Regions from separate parts of the Paenarthrobacter sp. TYUT067 genome, predicted to be linked through region 2. Evidence: riboswitches for the same ligand, from Rfam matches in the RefSeq annotation. Region 2 holds a riboswitch; each other region holds the start of a gene.
What was found. Region 2 has a riboswitch for cyclic di-AMP ahead of MOD31_RS11155 (M23 family metallopeptidase). Riboswitches for the same ligand answer to the same signal wherever they lie in the genome.

Region 1: another riboswitch for cyclic di-AMP. It lies ahead of MOD31_RS20595 (hypothetical protein); the one in region 2 lies ahead of MOD31_RS11155 (M23 family metallopeptidase).
Region 3: another riboswitch for cyclic di-AMP. It lies ahead of MOD31_RS15220 (M23 family metallopeptidase); the one in region 2 lies ahead of MOD31_RS11155 (M23 family metallopeptidase).
Region 4: another riboswitch for cyclic di-AMP. It lies ahead of MOD31_RS00660 (hypothetical protein); the one in region 2 lies ahead of MOD31_RS11155 (M23 family metallopeptidase).

The regions. Positions count from the first base shown of each region.
Region 1 is NZ_JAMOIT010000030.1:7,729-12,727, forward strand. Features, by position in the region: gene MOD31_RS20590 (CdaR family transcriptional regulator) at 5-1,219, shown strand; gene MOD31_RS20595 (hypothetical protein) at 1,464-2,795, opposite strand; cyclic di-AMP (ydaO/yuaA leader) riboswitch at 2,798-2,946, opposite strand; gene MOD31_RS20600 (ATP-dependent DNA ligase) at 3,186-4,256, shown strand; gene MOD31_RS20605 (DUF6480 family protein) at 4,338-4,616, opposite strand; gene MOD31_RS20610 (alpha/beta fold hydrolase) at 4,730-4,999, opposite strand, start outside.
Region 2 is NZ_JAMOIT010000010.1:148,215-153,213, reverse strand. Features, by position in the region: gene MOD31_RS11170 (cytochrome c oxidase assembly protein) at 1-453, shown strand, start outside; gene MOD31_RS11165 (cytochrome c biogenesis protein ResB) at 450-2,081, shown strand; gene MOD31_RS11160 (SURF1 family protein) at 2,094-2,927, shown strand; cyclic di-AMP (ydaO/yuaA leader) riboswitch at 3,211-3,384, shown strand; gene MOD31_RS11155 (M23 family metallopeptidase) at 3,464-4,225, shown strand; gene MOD31_RS11150 (vitamin K epoxide reductase family protein) at 4,247-4,918, opposite strand; gene MOD31_RS11145 (TlpA disulfide reductase family protein) at 4,960-4,999, opposite strand, start outside.
Region 3 is NZ_JAMOIT010000016.1:91,542-96,540, forward strand. Features, by position in the region: gene MOD31_RS15210 (NlpC/P60 family protein) at 1-656, opposite strand, end outside; gene MOD31_RS15215 (C40 family peptidase) at 756-1,499, opposite strand; cyclic di-AMP (ydaO/yuaA leader) riboswitch at 1,504-1,672, opposite strand; gene MOD31_RS15220 (M23 family metallopeptidase) at 1,811-2,647, opposite strand; cyclic di-AMP (ydaO/yuaA leader) riboswitch at 2,652-2,893, opposite strand; gene MOD31_RS15225 (metal-dependent transcriptional regulator) at 3,075-3,770, opposite strand; gene serC (phosphoserine transaminase) at 4,064-4,999, shown strand, end outside.
Region 4 is NZ_JAMOIT010000001.1:152,405-157,403, forward strand. Features, by position in the region: gene MOD31_RS00650 (response regulator transcription factor) at 1-570, shown strand, start outside; gene MOD31_RS00655 (HAMP domain-containing sensor histidine kinase) at 574-2,121, shown strand; cyclic di-AMP (ydaO/yuaA leader) riboswitch at 2,196-2,376, shown strand; gene MOD31_RS00660 (hypothetical protein) at 2,382-3,245, shown strand; gene MOD31_RS00665 (glycosyltransferase) at 3,457-4,293, shown strand; gene MOD31_RS00670 (aminotransferase class V-fold PLP-dependent enzyme) at 4,309-4,999, opposite strand, start outside.

The sequences.
Region 1 (4,999 bases), on a different contig from region 2:
TCCGATGCAGCAGGACGTGGAACAGATCGTTGAACGGGTGGCTCTGAAGCTGGGCCGCGGGCTCTCCCTGGAAGACCTCGACGGCGTTCTCCTCGCCTACAGCTCCAACCAGTCCCACGCCGACCGCGTCCGCGTGAACTTCCTCCTGAGCAAGCGGGTACCCAGCGACGTCAGCGCATGGCAGCTTGCTCACGGCATTGCCACGGCGGTGCGACCCGTGGTGGTTCCAGCCAACGACGAACTGGGCATGTTGGGCCGCGTCTGTGTCCCCTTGCTGGTGCGCGGTTTCCGCGTGGGGTACTTGTGGGTGCAGCTTGACCTTGAGGAACAGAGCGCGACGGCGATACTCGCCGAACTGCCAGGCGTGCGGGACGAGCTGGACCTGCTGGCGGGCTTGCTCCTTGATTCCAACACGGCTGAATCGGAGTTCCGGCGACGGCGTGAACAGGAGTTTCTGTCAGCCTGCGGCGGCGAATCCAACGCTGTGGCCGCCGTCGCGGGTTGGAAGGAAATCCAAGGCCGCGGTCCGTGGCAGCTGGTGACTATCCTCGACCCCGATGGCGCGAGGTCCGACGTCGATCCCATTGCAGCTACCCTGACGCATCGATCTGCCGCGCTGCAGTCCACCATCGGCGTGAACGCCGCGTTGTTCAGCGCCGGAACGGAGACGCATTCCGTTGTGTTGTTCCGCGAGTCGGGCGGCCGGGCGGACCATGCCCAGGTTTTGGTGCACTATCAACTGGAGCTCGCCAAACGCGCAGGCCGCAAAGTGGACAGGGTAATCCTGGGGATCAGCGAACCATTCCAAGTTATCCGGCAGCTGTCCGGTGCGTACCGGCAAGCGAAGGTTGCTGCCCAAGCGGCCGCAGTAGACCTCCCTTTGGGTGAGCTCGTGGACAGCCGAACTGTTGGCGTGTACCAGCTGTTCGATCGTTTGGTAGCACCGGGCGGTTGGGATGACACGGGATCTGTGCATTTCAGGGCACTCGAGGACCACGACAAAAACGGCGAACTCCTGCCCGTCCTTGAATTGCTCTATGACAACGACGGCTCAGTTCAGGATGTCGCCGCCAAACTTCACCTCCACAGGAGCAGCATTTACAACCGGCTCGGGCGGATCCGTCAGCTCATCGGTGCTGATCCATTAAGTGGCGCGATCCGGCTCGAATTGCATGCTGCACTGAAGGCGCGGCGCTGGGCAGTACGGCCACGGATCTGAGGCGACGGGTTAAAGGCGCCAACGCGGTGACACAATCAGCGGTAACACAAACAAGAGGAGGCAGGTACCCGGGCCGGGTGCCTGCCTCCTCTTGTAAGTACGAAGTATGCGGTGTTGCCTTACGAGCGCCGCAAACGCTGGCAGCTCCAGCGCCCCATCCGCCGACGAAACGTGGCGGTCCGGCTGCTGCTGCAGTACCGGCTATGCCACCCCGCATGGGTGGACGTACGGGGCACGCGGGTGCTCAACCGAATACCTTCTGGGCGGCATCGAGGATGTCCTGAAGTGCCGATTCACTGGGCTGCGGTGCTGAGGCAGCGGTCGGCTTGCCCGGTTTCGGCTTGGACGTCGGCGTTGCAGTATCCGTCGGCGTTGGAGTCGGTGTGGGAGTCGCAGTTCCTGTGGGAGTCGGGGTCGGTGTGGGAGTGCCCGTTGGCGTCGGCGCAGGCGGTGTAGTGATGGTGTCCGAGGGCGGCACATCGCTCGGCGCGGGGGCCGGCTGGGTGGGTGCCGGGCTGGTGGCGCCAGGAACTGCCGGGACTGCGGACGAGCCCGCTGACGGAACCCATACCGGGTCCGCGAGCGAAACCTGTGGGGTGGGAGTCGACGACGGCGACACCGCCCCGGGTGCCTCCGCGATCGTCGCGGGCTGGCCGGCCTCGGAGGAAGCCGTTGCCCCTGATGCTGTGGATGGCGTGGAGGCCGAAGGTGATGACGCCGTGGTGTAGGAAGCCTTGGGCCCGGGGGATGCCGAACCCGAGGTGCGGCCTTCGCCCCCGCTGGCTTCCTGCGACGGGGTTTCCTGGCCGAAGAACGGAAGTTCAAGGGCTGGCCCCAAAGCGCCGGCTGTCAGCACGAGGCCAAGGGCCCCCGCCACCACGGCCATGCGCTGGCTCATGTGTTTGACCGAAGCTGCCTTGCGCAGGGCGGCCTGTGGTTCACGGCTGAACGGTTCGCGGCCGAACGAGGATGTGGCGCCAAAACCGGACTTGGTGGTGGGCGCAGCGGCCGGCTTTCGAACGTCCCGGCGGCTAGCCAATGATGCCGAGGCTGTAGCGGCTGCGGCCACCTGAGCTGGAGACTTGCCGCGCGGGGACTCCGTGGGTTCCGGCGTGCGCGCGGACTCATCGCGGGCAGTGACTACAGGAATGGCCGCAGTTGCGGGTTCCGGCGTTGCAGGCTGCACCACTGGAATAGCCGTGGTGGCGGGTTCCTGGCTACTGGATTCCCGTGAATCGGGTTCCTGGCTGGCCGGCGGAACGATGGGGATGGCTGCGGTAGGAGGTCCCGGTGTGGTGGACTTCGGAGCTGCCGCCGATTCCTCGGGCGCGAGTACGGCCCGGGCAGCACGCTCGCGCTCGGCTGCACGGATTTCCGCACGCGTGGTGGGTTTCACCCCGGCGGGCATGGCCGCAGTGGCGGATTCCGGCGTCGTGCTTGACGTTCCGCTGACGGCGGCGGAATCTGCCGGCGCGTTGTCAAGGAATCCGCTGGGTTGGGCCCGACGGCGTCCGGTTGGCTTGGTGCGCTCGCCTTCAGTCTGGGCGCGGCGCGGCTGATCCATGGTTGGGGACATGGTGGTTGCCTCTCAACGCCTTCGAGGTTAGCTGTCGGGTTCGGACGAGGCCGTCCGGCCGCGCAAGGCGGCTTCACCCCAAGGGCTTGTGGGTAACAAGCCCGGGAACCTGGGTCCCCCGTCTCTGCCGCGGGTCTGGCGGATCCCGGATTGCGGCAGAGCTCGGCGTCAATCCGGAAGCGGCCCAGCGGAGATATGGGTCGCCCTACGACGGTACATGAGCCGGAAAGTAAAGTCACATTAATGTAACGGGCGGTAGTTCAGCCTAAGCGGTAGGCTTCTAGCGCTTAGGCTTCGGGGCCGGTGCTGGGCGGCACTCGCTGGGCCGCTCGACCAAGATATCCCTGGCCAACACTAGCTTCGGCGCGCACCGGCGGGTAGACATTGTCTATGGACCTGCCTGTGATGCCACCCGTCTCGCCCATGCTCGCCAAATCCGTTCCGACCATCCCCGATGTTGGGCACTATGAGCCCAAATGGGACGGCTTCCGGACCATCGTCTTCAAGGACGGCGACGAGATCGTCCTGGGCAGCCGCAACGAGAAGCCCATGACCCGCTACTTCCCCGAGGTGGTGGATGCCCTCAGGAAGAACCTGCCGGACAAATGCGTGATTGACGGCGAAATCGTCCTGATCGAGGGTGGCCGGCTCGAATTCGAGGTGCTCCAGCAGCGGATCCACCCCGCCGACAGCCGCGTCCGTATGCTTGCTGAGAAGACCCCGGCGTCCATGATTGCGTTCGACATCCTCGCGCTAGGCGATCAGAACCTCATGGACAAGCCGTTCTCCGAGCGCCGGGCCATCTTGGAACGTGCGCTCGCCGAGGCCGAGCCGCCTGTGTATGTGACTCCTGCGGTGACTGATCTGGAACGGGCACAGGAGTGGTTCGTACAACTGGAGGGCGCGGGCCTGGATGGTGTGCTGTCCAAACCACTGGATGGGGCGTACCTCCCGAACAAGCGGGTGATGTTCAAGACCAAACACGAGCGCACGGCCGATTGCGTGGTGGCTGGGTTCCGCTGGCACAAGACCGCGAAAGTAGTGGGCTCCATGCTGCTTGGCCTGCACGATGACACCGGCCGGCTGCATCACGTGGGAGTAGTGGCATCGTTTCCCATGGCCAAGCGCGAGGCCTTGGTGGCTGATCTTGAGCCGTATCAGATTGAACTCGACCAACACCCGTGGGGCGAATGGGCCAGGCAGGACGAGGCTGCCGGGGGTTCACGCATGCCGGGCGCCCAAAGCCGCTGGAGCGGGGGCAAGGACTTCTCCTTCGTGCCCCTGCGCCCCGAGCTCGTGATCGAAGTGAAGTACGACTACATGGAGGGGGACAGGTTTCGGCACACCACGCAGTTCCGCAGGTGGCGGCCGGACAGGACCCCCGGGAGCTGCACGTACGCGCAGCTGGAAGAGCCCGCTGAGTACGATCTCGGGGCGATCCTGAAGCTACCGAACGCCTAGAACGTTGCCAACCCGCTGTTACGTCGCTGGCCAGCAACGAAACAGCGGGTTAGCAACGTAACAGCGAGGCTTGCAGCGGAGTTACTCGTGGTGGCCTTGGTCGCTGCTCATGCTGCCTTCGGCCGGCGGGGTTTCTCCCGGAGGAACTCCACCGCCGGGCTCCAACCCTGTGACGTTGCCGTCCAGGGGGTCCGGGTTGGCGGAGGCTGCGGGATCCTCGTCCTCGTCCTGGCGCATATCGGGATCTTCGTGGATGCTGTCGGCATCGGAGGTCGTGTCATAGGATCCTGTGGCGAAGGGTCCTGTGGCGCCGGTGGCGCCGAAGCCCTGGGTCTCTTCAGTTGAGTCTTTGTCAGTCACGATCAGCCCTTTCATAAGCAAACTTACTAATGCGCTTGCTCCGTCAGCCTAGCCGGGACGCGGCTACCCGACAAGCGGCACCCAGTCCAGGTGCCGGCGTCGTGCGTCAGTGTTTAGCGGTGCGGAGTGGTAGCGGTGACGAAGCTCCGGATGGCATCCGCCACAGCCTTGGGACGCATGTGCTGCGCCACGTGCCCGACGCCCGGAATCTCCACCAAGCGACCCTGTACCACTGTCCTGGACAACCGCAGTGACCAATCCGGGCCCGCCACCTGGTCGCGGCTACCGCGCAGGACCAGCAACGGTACCTGGATGCCGGCCAGCCTTTTCTCCGTGGGGTATTTCATCATCACCGGCAGCTCGGTGAGGTACCAGCGCGGGCC
Region 2 (4,999 bases):
CCTAACTGGTACGGGCACGTCGGGCTGGAATTGTTGTTCCTTGCCGCGGGCATCCTGTTCACGGTTCCGCTGATTTCCGCTGATCCGCTGCCGAGCAGGCAGACGCACTTCGGCCGGCTGCTGGACATCTTTGCCGAGATGCCGCTGCATGCCTTTTTCGGCGTCGTGATCATGATGGCCACAGCGCCGATGGTGAAGTTCTTCGCTGCACCGCCGGAAAGCTGGAAAGTGGATCCGATGCAGGACCAGGGCCTCGCCGGCGGGCTGGCCTGGTCGTACGGGGAGCTGCCGGGGGTGCTGCTGTTGATGTTTATCCTGGTGCGCTGGCAGCGGGACGAGGCCCGCGGCTGGGCCAAATCCGAACGCAAGGCGGCGGTAGTGGGGGACCCGGACCTGGACGCCTACAACGAATACCTGCGTCAGCTGGCGAACCGTCCGGTGCGCCGGCGATGAGAACACCAGGCACCCCACATTCCGCGCCCGCAGACCAGGCTCCGGCGCCCGTGCTGCCCGCGTTGGGACCCGGTGGCATGCTGCGCTGGGCCTGGCGGCAGCTGACCAGCATGCGGACGGCCCTGTTCCTGCTGCTCCTGCTCGCAGTGGGCGCCGTGCCGGGCTCGTTGTTCCCGCAACGCTCGGCCAATCCCGCACTCGTTACCCGCTATATCAAGGACAACCCCGGGTATGGGCCGGTCCTGGATGCGCTGCAGATGTTCGATGTCTACTCCTCGGTGTGGTTCTCCGCGATCTATCTGATGCTGTTCATTTCGCTGGCCGGCTGCGTCACGCCACGTGCTGCCGCGCACTACAAGGCCATGCGGTCCCGGCCGCCGCGTACCCCCAAGCGCCTTTCGCGCCTGCCGGAGTACGGCACCCTGGTGCTGCCCGCCGACGCCGGAATCCCTGCCGCTGCCGCCATTGCGGACGCCGCGGAAGTGCTCAGGAAACGCCGCTACCGGGTGGAAGTCAGGGACGCGGACGGAACGCGGCCGTCTCTGGGTGCCGAGCGCGGCTTCGTGAAGGAAGCCGGCAACCTGGTGTTCCACACCGCGCTGATCGGTGTGCTGGTCTGCGTGGCCGTCGGCGGCATGTTCGGCTACCGCGGACAGAAAATTCTCATCGAAGGCGGCACCTTCGTCAACACCCTGGTCAGCTATGACGCCTTCACCCCGGGAACCAACTTCAACACCGCCTGGCTGGATCCGTTCGCCGTCACTCTCGAGACATTCGAAGTCCGTTTCGACAGGGAATCATCCCGGCAGTTCGGCCAGCCGATCGATTTCACCGCAAAGCTGACCACCAAAGACGGAACGGAGTCCCCGGCACGGGAACAGATCCTGAAAGTCAACGAACCGGTCTACTTCGGTGAAACCGGGGTGTTCCTCGTCGGCAACGGCTACGCCCCGGTCGTCACGGTAAAGGACGGCACCGGGAAAACCGCGTTCAGCGGTCCCGTGGTGTCCATCCCCAACGACGGGGTGTACACCTCCTCGGTGGTGCTCAAGGTCCCGGACGCGGCACCGTCCCAGCTGGGCTTTGTCGGGTTCTTTTTGCCTTCGGCCATCAAGAACGACCAGGGTGTGTCCTACAGCTTCGATCCTGATCCCCTGAACCCGCAGCTGAACCTGAATTCATACTACGGAGACCTTGGACTGGACACCGGAGCCCCGCAAAACGTCTATGTCCTGGACGTGGCCAAGCTGACCCAACTCAACGGCCGGGACCTGCCCGCCGGGGGCATCACACTCGCACCCGGTGGCACGTACACGCTGCCCGACGGCAAGGGAAGCATCAGCTTCGACGGGCTGAAACGCTACATCGGAGTGGATGTGCGCAGCACCCCCGCCCAAGGTGGGGTCCTGGCGTTTTCCCTGCTGGCCGTGACAGGCCTGATGGTCTCGTTGTACGTGAACCGGCGCCGGGTCTGGGTCCGCGCCGGCACCCACGAGGACGGCAGGACGATGGTCGAGTACGGCCTCCTGGCCCGAGGAGAAGACCACCGCCTGGCCGCCGAGGCCACTGCCATCCGCGCCCTGTTGGCACGGCGGTGGCAGCTTCGGGAGGAAAAGAGTGGCGTATAGATTATTGCTGTCGTGGCGTTGGGTGGGGTGGCTGCTGCTGGCCGCACTTTCGCCGCCGCATGCATAGGCCTGGGAAACTGGCAGATGGACCGTCGGAACCAGACAGTGGCAGAGATCCGCAGGGTCCAGGAGAACTACGACAAACCCCCCGCGCCGTTTCAGGACGCCCGCCCCTACTTCGAGGTCGCCAACCCCGACGCGAAGTGGACAACCGTTGCAGTGTCCGGCCGGTACCTTGTCCAGGACCAGAGAATCGTCAGGAACCGGCCCAATAACTCCGTTGCCGGATATGAGGTAGTGGTTCCGTTCCGGCTTGCTTCCGGTGAAACGATCGTGATCAACCGGGGGTGGCTGCCGATCGGCAACCTTCGGCCCGGATACCCCGATGCCGTGCCGGCCCCGCCACCGGGCGAGATCTCCGCGGTGGTGCGCATCAAACCCTCCGAACCCGATCTTGGCCGGGACGCTCCCGAGGGACAACTGGCCAGCATCGACCTGCCCTACTTCGCGAGCCAGCTGGGCTATCCCTTGATGACAGGCAGTTACGGGGTGATGGCCTCGGAGTCCCCGCAGCCCGCCGTAGTTCCCCAGCAACTTGCCCAACCGGCCGTCAAGGAAGGATCAAACCTGTCCTACGCCATGCAGTGGATCACCTTCGGGGTTCTGGCGTTCGTCGGCTTCGGATACATGGCACGTCAACAGGCCCGCATCCACCGTGAGGAGCGTGAAATCCCGGACGAATCCGCGGAGACAGCAAGCACCCTCCAGCACCCCCGTCATCCCTCCGCGCCCAAGCGTTCCCGCGCCGAGGAAGAAGACGCCCTGCTGGACTCGATGGGACTGTGACTCTGGCGCAGGCCGGCGGATACCCGCGCAGCGCGGGCATGGACAATCCCCACGGACGGACATCACGGCGCGCGGGAACCATCCTGCACTGGGCCTCGTTGAGCCTTTGGCTGCACATCTGAAGAGACGCTCAGCAATTGCGTACCGGCCACCGGATAGCGTCCGCGCTTGCACGACACGCGAAGGTACTGTCACGAAATTGTAACGATGATGCTTTGCGGCTACTATTAATTCAGGTTTTTCTGTACTGAGACCCTTGATGCCCCATGCTGAACCCCGCCGGGGGCATCAAACGACTATCCCTTTTTGACGGCGGGGGTGGAGGACCCAGGATCGGCAGTAAGCCTGCCTTGGGGTGAAGCCGTGATGTCGGTGGCCTGAAAGCCGCCGGGCACGGCCGGGCTTTTTCCTTGGCCCGAACCCGACAGCTAACTTCGCAGGCGAACCGAAAGGATCGATCCCCCTTGCCTTCTGTATCCCCCCATGGCCGCCGCCGAAAGCCAACCTCAGGATTGGTGCCCCGCACGGCCCTCCCGATGATGTCCCCCACGACCGGTCGCCACCGACCCCTGCCAGGCGCAGGGGCGCGGGCGCGCCGCCGCAAACAGGTCACCGCAGCCGCCACGCTGGGCGTCGCCGCGCTGTTGACCGCAGCGCTCACCGCCGCCCATGCCGGCACGGCCCCCACCGGCACGGCCCCTGCCGTGCAGGCATCGGAAACCGTCGCTGCCGGCGCGCCCGTCCAAGCCCCCGTCGGGGCTTCGATCAGTTATGAACGGCCGGCTGTCACCACCGAGCAGGCACCGTTGCCGGTACCCGCCAAGACCCCCCTAGCTGCTGCCGGCGCGGCGACGACCCCGGCGGCCTCCCCGGTCCCCGCTGCGGCTGCTCCTGCGCAACCTGTCTCAGCAGCCCGGCTCGGGGCGCCCTTGGCCGGCATGTCGGTCACCTCGCCGTTCGGTATCCGCACCAGCCCGATCTCAGGCACTGGGGAGCTGCACACCGGCCTTGACCTCGTGGCAGCCTGCCAGACCGCGGTGTTCGCCGCCGGAGCCGGGACCGTCGTGGAGGCCGGATGGTCCCCCTATGGTGGCGGGAACAGGATTGTGGTGGACCACGGCAACGGCCTGAAGAGCACCTACAATCACCTGGCCTCCATCGAAACCTCCGTGGGCGCGACCGTGTCCGCCGGCCAGCGGCTGGCCGCGGCCGGAACCACCGGCAACTCCACCGGATGCCATCTGCACTTCGAGGTACTTCTTAACGGACAGACCGTGAATCCGCAGGGATGGATGTAAGCCCCGACTGGTTGTCGACCGTCAGAGTCCTGATGTGCCCAGGAAGACGTGGCTAAAGGCGAAGAAGATGGTTGCGGTAACGGCCACGTAGAGCAGCGCGGTAATGATCCAGCCGAACTCACCGACAACGCGGGCCGTTCCGGCGGGTACTTTGATGACTCCATGGGTGATGTTCCGGGCCGTGACCCAGACGAACAGGGGAATCATTGCCGCCCAGACGATCATGCAGAAGGGGCAGAGGATGTGGATTGAGTACAGGGCCTGGGACCACAGCCAGACGACGAAGCCAAACCCAAGCGTGACACCGGCCTGCAGTCCGGCCCAGTACCAGCGGGCGAACGTTGCACCGGAAAGCAGGGCCATGCCCGTGGTGATGATGACGGCGAACGCCACGATCCCGATGAACATGTTGGGGAATCCGAAAACGGAACTCTGCCAGGTCTGCATGACCTGACCGCAGGAAATCCAGGGATTGACGTCGCAGACGGTTTTGTAGCCGGGGTCTTTGAGTACCTCGAGTTTCTCCAGGACCAGGGCGCCGGAGGCGAGCCAGCCGATGACGCCGGTGATGACCAAGAGCCACCCGAACGGCTTGTTGCGGGTCATGCGGGGAATATCCAACCCCGCAGCAGCTGAAGCAACCCCACGATCGGAGGGTTTCACGTTCGCGGAGGGTTTTGCGGTGCTGGTCATGGCAGAAGTCCTTTTAGGTGGTCTGGCGGCGGGCTTGGTAATCATGATCCCGCAGCTGCGGTAGTGATCAGTGCCTTCAAA
Region 3 (4,999 bases), on a different contig from region 2:
TTTGCGTAGTAGGCGAGGTCGCCGGGCTGGGCTTCTGCTGCACTGACCGTGCGGCCCAAGGAGAGGTAACCTGCAGGCCAGTCGTGGAAGTTGATTCCCACGGCTGCAAGGGAGTTGGTGACCAGCATGGTGCAGTCCTGGGTGACGCCGAGCTGGGCGTAAGCAGCTGCAGCGATGGCTGCGCCGAGTCCGCTGGAAGCCGCCGGAGCTGCCGGAGCGGGGGTTGAGTTGCTGACGGCCACGGTGGCGTTGGCTGCAGGAGCGGCCTTGGCGGCAACCGCAGGTGCTTCCTTGGCTTCAACCTTGGCTTCAACCTTGGCCGGCGCTTCTTCCACCACAACGGGAGCCGGAGCTTCCACCGTGGTAACCACGGGACGCTCGTAAGAGATAGCCACAGTGGAGTCGGCCGCGATGGTGGCCTGCACTACGGACTGGACGTCCAATGTGGACGTGGAGGTCGACTCACGATCAACGTTGGTCTCGGCTGCGTTGGCCGCGATGCCGCTGGTCAGGACCAGGCCTGAAGCTGCGGCGATCACTGCTGCCTGGCGGCCAACGCCACCGGCGTTGGAGCTGACAGCCTTGGCAATGACGGCAAGCGAGCTGGTCTTGGGGGCCTCAGCGCGGTGCCGTGCAAGCTTGTTTGCACTGGTCATGATTTTCTCTTTTCGTATCCGAGCGCCGTTGGGGTGCACACGGGTAGCGGGTAGGACCGGCATTGCGGGCATGCCGGCCCACCCCGAACCGGGTTGTTTCTAGCGGAGGGTGTAGAACGAGGAGGTGCCGGTGGACGCTACGGAGTGCAGCAGCGTTCCCTGGCCGGGGTTCAAAGCGCTGATCATCATGCCATTGCCGACGTAGATGCCCACATGGGCTCCGCCGTTCTGCATGACGAGGTCGCCGGGAGAAGGAGTGCTGGTGGGCGTCATAGCCGTCCAGGCGTTCACGCGCGGGATGCTGATGCCTGCCTGGGCGTAGACCCACTGGGTGAAGCCGGAGCAGTCCCAGCCGTTAGGTGTTGTTCCGCCCCAAACGTACGGGGAGCCGATGCCGGTGTAGGCAATAGCAGCAAGGCCGGAAGCAGCTGCGCTGGCAGCCGGGTCCTTGGCCTCGGAGGACTTAGCCGTCACGGCTTCAGGGGCTTCGTCCGTGGTGGCCGTTGCTCGTTCGGTAACCTGCGCTGCGCGCTGGACTACCTTGGGGGCTTCCTTGGTGGCCACGGTGGGGCTCTCGAAGGAAACGGTGGCTGTTGGCTCTGCGGTAACCACTGCCGTTACAACCAGCTGCTGGGTGCTGGAGGCTTCAGTCTTGGAAACATCGGCGTCGGCTGCCTGTGCGGGCAATCCGACGGTGAGGACGAGGCCTGAGGCTGCGGCCAGAACGATGGCCTGACGGCTCATGGTTCCGGCGTTGGTGGATACAGCCTTGGAAAGCGTGTTCAACGGGTTCGTGCGAACCGTTTGGGCGCGATGGCGCGCAGGGGTAGTGCGTGATGACACGTAGGTAGCCTCTCCCAATGCCTGCGAGGTGAGCTGTCGGATTCGGATGGGAGTCATCCGGCCGCGCCGCTTCCAAGGAAGTTTTGCGACTTAACCCCAAGGCCTTCTCACGAAGACCAGAAGTGGTTCCCCCGCCCCTGCCAGACGATTTATGCGAACGGACCTTGAGAGGTGGCAGAGCTAGGCAATCCACTCAAGTGCACCGGCCCCCTAAAAAGCCGATGCGCTCTGTACGCTACAACAGTTGAACGCAAATGTCACATTCAGGTCACGGGGTGTCCCGCACATGCGAGAGGCGACCATCAGATTGGTTAGAGCCAGCCCATGGGGTCTACGACTTCACCGTTGACCTGAACCTCGAAGTGGAGGTGGCAGCCGGTTGAAGCGCCCGTGGTGCCGCTCAGCGCGACGGTATCGCCACGGTTGACGGTTTGTCCCACCTGGACGGTGAAGGACGACAGGTGGTTGTACGTGGTCTCGAGGCCGTTGCCGTGGTCGATAACCACACGGTTGCCTCCGCCATATTCGTGCCATCCGGCGAAAGTGACCTTGCCGGTTGCTGCTGCGTGGACAGCGGTGCCGCACTGGGCAACGAAGTCCTGGCCCCGGTGGAAGTCGCCGGCGCCGCCCGTGAGGGGGCTGACACGGTAGCCGAAGGGCGATGCCGTGGTAAGTGTGTCAAGGGGGCTGGCCATGGTGCCAACGGATGATGCGCGCTGGATGCTTCCGGCCGACTGGGCGCTGAGCAGTTGCTTCAACTTCCCATCGGGGTCAGCGGCAGTGGCGACTGCGGCTCGGCTGAAGTCGATCTTTGCCGACGCTGCCGCGGAAACCTCGGGCTGGCTGCCCGCGGGGGCTGCGACGGCGAGGGCGGACTCGGTCTGGCCCGATTCCGAGGTGGCCATGACCGGGCTGGTGGCCGGCAGGCCGACAGTCAGGGCAAGCCCGGTGGCGGCAAGCGCAACACCGGCCTTCTGCCCGACGCCGCTGGCAGCGGCGAAGTCGGCAACCTGGCGCAGGGGGCTCTTACGGCGGCGCACTTGACGCTCGGTGGCGCGGGGCCGGATCTCCGTGACGACGGTGGCTGGCCGCAGCTCAGCAGCGGGGCCGGACGCGCGGCGGCGACCCCTGACGTTCTGCGATGTCAAACTCTGTTCCTCTCTCAAAAGCCTGCGAAGTTAGCTGTCGGATTCGGGTCAGAGAGTACAAAGACCCGGTCCGCGCGAGGCGCTCACGGCACACAGGTATCCCAAGAGGGACTTGTATACGTGGGCACTTCTGCTGCGGACTTCACCCCAAGGCTGCTTCTTTAGACAGCCGCTTGTGGTTCCCCCGCCTCTGCCAGTGGTGGGTGACACACCTGATCCGCTGGCAGAGCTCGGCTCCGGATCAGGTAACGCTTTGGTATCAGCGCTAGTAAATAACTATAGGGGATTAAGGCCTTCGGTAATAAATTCGTTATCAACAGGATCGGGCTCAGAGCGAGAAGCCCTTATCACTATTTTCGGAAAACCGCAGGTCACGCACGCTAAAAAGTGACAGAAGTGAGGTTTGACACGGCGCTGCCGGCGACACTCAGTTGAGGGATACGAAGACGTGCGCGGCCACCTCGGGCGGCAGCTCCAAAGCGCCTTCGATGCCCGGAACACGGACGGAGATGTACTCGCCGACGCGCTCCAGCGAGACACTTGCGCCGGGACGGATTCCGCCTTCGTCCAATTGGGTCAGGAGCTCCGGCTCAACCTGGATGGGCTCCGCGAGGCGGCTGACCACCACGCGGGTAGCGGCGGCATATCCGTCCATTGCCTGGAGAAGGTTGACATCCAGCCGAGGGAAGGGCTGGCTGGCAAGGCCGCCAAGCGCTTCAAGTCCGGGGATGGGGTTGCCGTAGGGAGACTCCGTGGGGTGTTCCAAGAGCTCGTAGAGCCGACGCTCCACACGCTCGCTCATGACGTGCTCCCAGCGGCACGCTTCATCATGGACGTAGGCCCAATCGAGCCCAATGACGTCGGCCAGCAGGCGCTCCGCGAGGCGGTGCTTGCGCATGACTTCGGTGGCGCGCTTCCGGCCCGCTTCCGTCAGTTCCAGGTGGCGGTCGTTGGACACAATCACCAGGCCATCGCGCTCCATGCGTCCGATGGTCTGGGAAACAGTGGGGCCGGAGTGCCGCAGGCGCTCGGCGATGCGGGCCCGCAGGGCCACAATGTTTTCTTCTTCAAGCTCCAAAATGGTCCGAAGATACATCTCAGTGGTATCGATCAGATCCGTCATCCAGCTCAGCTCTCCTCGAACGCAGTTCCTTGCGTAATCTCCACCGTACCGCGTCCCTGGCAAGGGCGGACGGTGTGCACCGCCGCCCCCTGAACGCCAACCCCCAGCCTAGCTTATTTGGAATTACTCTGGATAATTCCGGTCGCATTCGGTGGGACCGCATTCCACGTGGCGGACTATGACGGTGGCAGGTTCCTGAGGCCGGGCCGTGTCAGGCAGAATTGGGGTGTCGAAGGGGCAGTTGATGCCCCATGCCACCTCCCATCTCTAGCCGACACCCATTGGAGCGCCACGTGAGCGACAACAGCATCACCATTCCCGCCGACCTTCTGCCCAAGGACGGACGCTTCGGCGCTGGACCGTCCAAGGTTCGCCCGGAACAGATCGAGGCGTTGTCTGCAGCATCGTCCACCATCCTGGGTACCTCCCACCGCCAGGCTCCGGTCAAGAACCTGGTGGGTTCGGTCCGTGAAGGACTCAGCCAGTTCTTCCGCGCTCCGGAAGGTTACGAGGTTGTCCTCGGCGTAGGCGGCTCAACGGCGTTCTGGGATGTGGCGGCGTTTGGCCTGGTGGAGAAGAAGGCACAGCACTTGTCCTTCGGTGAGTTCGGTTCCAAGTTCGCTGCCGCCACCAACAAGGCACCCTTCCTCGATGCTTCCTCCATCATCAAGGCCGAACCCGGAACCCGCCCGGTGGCACAGGCCGAAGCCGGCGTTGACGTCTACGCTTGGCCCCAGAATGAAACGTCAACGGGCGTGGCTGCGCCCGTCAAACGCGTCCAGGGTGCTGATGAAGGCTCCCTCGTCCTGGTGGATGCCACCTCGGCGGCCGGCGGGCTGGACGTTGACGTTGCCGAATCGGACGTCTACTACTTCGCCCCGCAAAAGAACTTCGCCTCCGACGGCGGCCTCTGGCTGGGCCTCTTCTCCCCCGCAGCCCTGGAGCGTGCTGCACGCATCAAGGCCAGCGACCGCTGGATCCCGGACTTCCTGGACCTGCAGACGGCCATTGATAACTCCAAGCTGAACCAGACCTACAACACCCCGTCGCTCTCCACCCTGGTGACCCTGGACGCACAGGTGCAGTGGCTCAACAGCAACGGCGGCCTGGACTTCGCCAGCAAGCGCACGGCAGATTCTGCCAACCGCATCTACTCCTGGGCTGAGGCCTCCGAGTACGCCACGCCTTTCGTCGCAAACGCCGAGGACCGCTCCAACGTCATCGCCACC
Region 4 (4,999 bases), on a different contig from region 2:
GTAAAACTGGCCAAGGACTTTCGCCCTGACGTGCTGGTCCTGGACGTCATGCTGCCCGGCTTCGACGGCGTGGAGGTCCTCAATCGCATCCGCACCTTCGCCCCGGAAGTTCCCGCACTGTTCCTCACCGCCAAGGACGCCGTGCAGGATCGGATCGTTGGGCTCGCCGCCGGAGGGGACGACTACGTCACCAAGCCCTTCAGCATGGAAGAGGTCCTCCTACGCCTCCACCGTCTGGTCCAGCGTTCCGGGGTGGCGGCCATGGACACTTCCGAGCTTGTGGTGGGAGATCTCACGCTGAACGTGGACACCCGCGAAGTCACCCGGGCCGGCGAGGACATCCCGCTCACAGCCACCCAGTTTGAACTTTTGCGCTACCTCATGGAAAACCCCAAACGGGTGGTCAGCAAGGCCCAGATTCTGGACCGGGTGTGGGACTACGACTTCGGTGGCCAGGCCAACATCGTGGAACTCTACATCTCCTACCTACGCAAGAAGATCGAAGCCAACCATCCGCCCATGATCCACACCATCCGTGGCGCCGGGTACGTCATCAAGCCAGCGGACTAGGCGTTGAGCACACTGTCAGGAGTGGCCAAAAGCTCCCGTATTCCCGGAAATCCACAGCGCAGCTGGCTGAACCCGTCCACCTGGCACCTGCGGACACGCCTGGTCCTGGTGGCCATGGCGCTCCTGGTGGCCATCTGCGGAGCAGTGGGCATTGTCAGCTACGCGTCCATGGACATGGTCTTCAACAGGCAGCTCGATAGGCAATTGGAGCAGGCGTCCAGCCGCGCGACCGACTTCGGCAGGCCGCCGTCGAACTTTCCCACCAACCCCTCCGGAAGGCCTGACCCGCTGGAAGCGCGCGGACAGGCCGCGGGAACGCTCAACGCGAGGATCGACGGCTCAACCGTGAGGAGTTCGGGGCTCATCGACGCCCAAGGCAACCGCGTTTCACTCTCCGCAGCCGATGAGCAGGTCCTGTTGTCGCTCCCCAAGGACAACGTCCCGGTGGATCGGTCCCTGTCCAATGGTGACTACCGGCTGGTGGCAGTGGACACCTACGGTGATGTGATCGTGACGGGACTGCCCTTGGCGGACAAGCAAAGCGCCGAGGCCTCGCTGGTGTGGACCATGGTGTTGGTTTCGTTGGGCGGATTGGTACTGATCGGCCTCGCCGGAACAGTGATCATCCGGCGGACCATGCGGCCGCTTGAGCAGCTCTCCGAGGTTGCCACCAAGGTTTCGCGCCTCCCCCTCGACGCCGGTGAGGTGGCACTTGCGGTGCGCGTACCGCCGTCGGCCGCTCATCCCGGAACGGAAGTTGGAAGCGTTGGCCATGCTCTGAACCAGATGCTGGAGAACGTCGCCAGTGCGTTGGAAGCACGGCAGGAAAGCGAAACCAAGGTGCGTCAGTTCGTCGCTGATGCCTCACACGAACTCCGCACACCGCTCACCGCGATCCGAGGCTACACGGAGTTGCTGAGGATGACCGAGACCTTCACCGACGATGGCCGCAAGTCGCTGGCAAGGGTCCAAAGCCAATCGGAGCGCATGACCACGCTGGTTGAGGACCTGCTGCTGCTGGCGCGCCTGGACGAGGGGCAGCCCGTGAAAGTCGAGGACGTTGACCTGACCCAGTTGGTGATCGAAACCGTCAGTGATGAGAAGGTCATGGCGCCGGATCACATCTGGCACCTCCAGCTCCCCGATGAACCTGTGACAGTCCGCGGCGATGTAACGCAATTGCACCAGGTGCTTGCCAACCTGCTGTCCAACGCGCGCAAACATACCGATCCCGGCACCACCGTGGTGACAGGCGTCATGCTCTCCGCTGATGGCAGCGCAGTGGTCACAGTGACGGACAACGGCCCGGGCATTCCGGTCGATTTCCAAGGCCGGATCTTCTCCCGTTTTGCCCGCGCTGATGCCGCGAGATCGGGTTCTGAAGGCACCTCGGGACTGGGCCTTTCCATTGTGGATTCGATTGTTGCCGCCCATGGTGGCACCGTGGAGGTGACGTCCAGGCCCGGGCGCACTGAGTTCGCGCTGCGACTTCCCACGGTAAGCACCGGAGAAGGTCAGGCACGCCGGCAAGGCGACTCACCGGCGTCGTGATCTCTGTTACCTAAATGTGACTTCTGAAGAAACCTCCTGTACCGTCGAAAGGGTGGGTTTCCCCAAGGACCCACATCCGGGATGCGCCGAGCTCTGCCACTTCCCGGAGTCCGTTCTTCTTTGAGGCAGAGACGGGGGACCCACAGTCTCCGGGCCTGGCAATGTGCCGCCCTAGGGGTGAAGCCGCAGCGTGACGCGCGGCCGGATGACCTCATCCGAACCCGACAGCTAACTCCGCAGGCGCTGAGAGGTCACACAACATGTCTGAATTTAACGATCAGACGCGCCCTTCTGCGCGTCACCGCGACGAACACAACGCACCGCTCACCAAGTCGCAGTCCGTCCTCAAGAACGCTGCCCGCCAGGGTAAGTCCGGCCACCGCATGTCAGTCGTAGCCGGCGTTGTTGCAGCCGCACTGGGTGTTGCATCGCTCGGAACCGCCGCAAACGCCGCGTTGACTCTCCCTGAGGCGAGCCGCGTTGCCGGGACCCAGGCTGCTGCCCAGGTCAGCGCCAACAAGTCAGCTGAAATCTCCGCTTCCTTGGATGCTGCCGCCGCCAAGGGCGCAGCTGACCGGGCTGCCGCGGACAAGGCAGCTGCTGAGAAGGCCGCTGCCGACAAGGCTGCCGCTGACCAGGCCGCTGCTGAGAAGGCTGCCGCTGACGCTGCAGCCAAGCAAGCCGCCGACGCCGCTGCCGCCCAAGCCGCAGCTGAGAAGGCTGCCGCTGACGCTGCAGCCAAGCAAGCCGCCGACGCCGCTGCTGCCGCCGCCGCTGCGGAAGCTGCAGCTGCCGCTGCCACCCCGAAAGCCGTGGACGACCCCGCCGCTGCCAAGGCCTACGCCGCCAGCATCCTGGGCAACTACGGCTGGAGCGCAGCTGAGATGACCGCGCTGAACACCCTGTGGGAGAAGGAATCCAACTGGAGGACCACTGCCACCAACGCTTCCAGCGGCGCGTATGGCATTGTCCAGTCCCTCCCGGCCGGCAAGATGGCCTCCGCTGGTGCTGACTGGCAGACCAACTACCAGACCCAGATCAAGTGGGGCCTGAACTACATCAAGGAGCGCTACGGATCCCCGTCCGCCGCTCTGGGCTTCCACTTGGCCAATAACTGGTACTAAGCCAGACCGCTTCATTGCCGCGCCCGTTCCCGCCGTCCGCCCCAGTACCCACTGGAGCGGATGGCGGGAACGGGTGCGGCTTTTGCTGTTTTACAGGCGCCACCCGTGGTTCACAGGCGCTGCCCATGGTTCACAGGCGCCACCCGTGGTTCACAGCGCGGTCACAGCATACGCCTAAAGCCCACATAATCGGCCGTTGCATGCTGGACATATGACGCTCACAGCTCCCCGGCCAGCACTGCATAGGACGGTGCAAGGCCCTCCCGCCAGCACACCCGCGCTGGCTCCCGTCCTGGACATCGCCATACCCGTGTTCAACCAGGAAGTCCGCCTGGAAGAAGACGTTCGCAGGCTACACGGGCACCTTGCAGACACTCTTCCGCACACCTTCCGGATCACTGTGGTGGACAACGCCAGCACGGACGGCACCCTGCGGATCGCCGAACGCCTGGCGAGGGAATTCCCCGAGCTTATGGTGGTCCGTCTTGATCGAAGGGGCCGCGGAAACTCCCTCCGTAAGATCTGGTTGTCCTCCGCGTCACCGCTGCTTGCCTATATAGACCTGGACCTGTCCTTCGACCTTTCGGCCGTGGCTCCTCTTCTGGCCCCGCTGATGTCGGGCCACTCAGACCTCGCTGTCGGCACGCGTCTGGCAAAGGCTTCGCACGGGACATTCAGCCACCACGGTGACGTCATTGCACGCGCCTACAATTTTCTGTTGCGCGTCCTGACGGGAGCGCGCTTCTCCGATGCTGAGTGCGGGTTCAAAGCCATTCGTGCCGACGTCGCCCGCCAGCTGCTCCCCTACACCCGCGATGAAGCATGGTTTTTCGACACCGAACTGCTGATCATCGCTGACCGCTCCGCTCTGCGCATTCATGAGGTGCCGGTGGACTGGAGCGACAATCCCGACGCAAGTGTCGACGTCGTACGTACCCTTTTGACCGACCTCAAAGGGTTGGCGGGGCTGACCCGCAAACTGCGCCGCGGGACAATTCCCATCGCCGGGCTTCGCGCCGAACTGGGCCGGGGCCCTCACCGGCACTGAACTTTCCGAAGAGCGCTACGCCTCCGGTTCGGCCTCCACCGCGCCCCGTACGGCCGCGATGGACGCGGCCACATCACCAGCGTCCGTGGTCCAGTTGCTCACAGAGATCCGCAGGATCTCACGTCCTCGCCATGACGAACCGGACATCCACACCCCGCCCTCGGCCATGAGCCGCTGGGTGATGCGGTGCGTGCGATCGTCACTGCCGAAACTCACGGAGACCTGCGTGAACACGACGTCGTTAAGCACTTCCACTCCCGGGATCGCGGATAGTCCTTCAGCCAAAGCACGGGCATTTGCCGCAAGACGGTCCACCATGGAAATCACGCCGTCCCGGCCCAGCTGCCTCAGTGCCGCCCACACCGGAATGCCGCGGGCGCGGCGGGACATCTCCGGAACTTTCTCGAAAGGGTCCCCCGGTCCGGCATCAGTGGCTATCAGGTAACTGGTGTGAACACTGAAAGCACGCCTCAAGGCTTCCGGGCGGGCCACGATTGCCAGGCCACAGTCGTAGGGGACGTTCAGGGTTTTGTGTGCGTCCGTTGCCCACGAGTCGGCGTCCTCAACACCGGCCAGCCGGGTACGCAGCGTTGGGCTCACAACGGCCCACAAACCAAAGGCGCCGTCCACATGTACCCATGCACCGCGATCGTGGGCCACGGCTATGGCCTCCTCCATGGGATCAAACGCACCGGAGTGGAGGTTG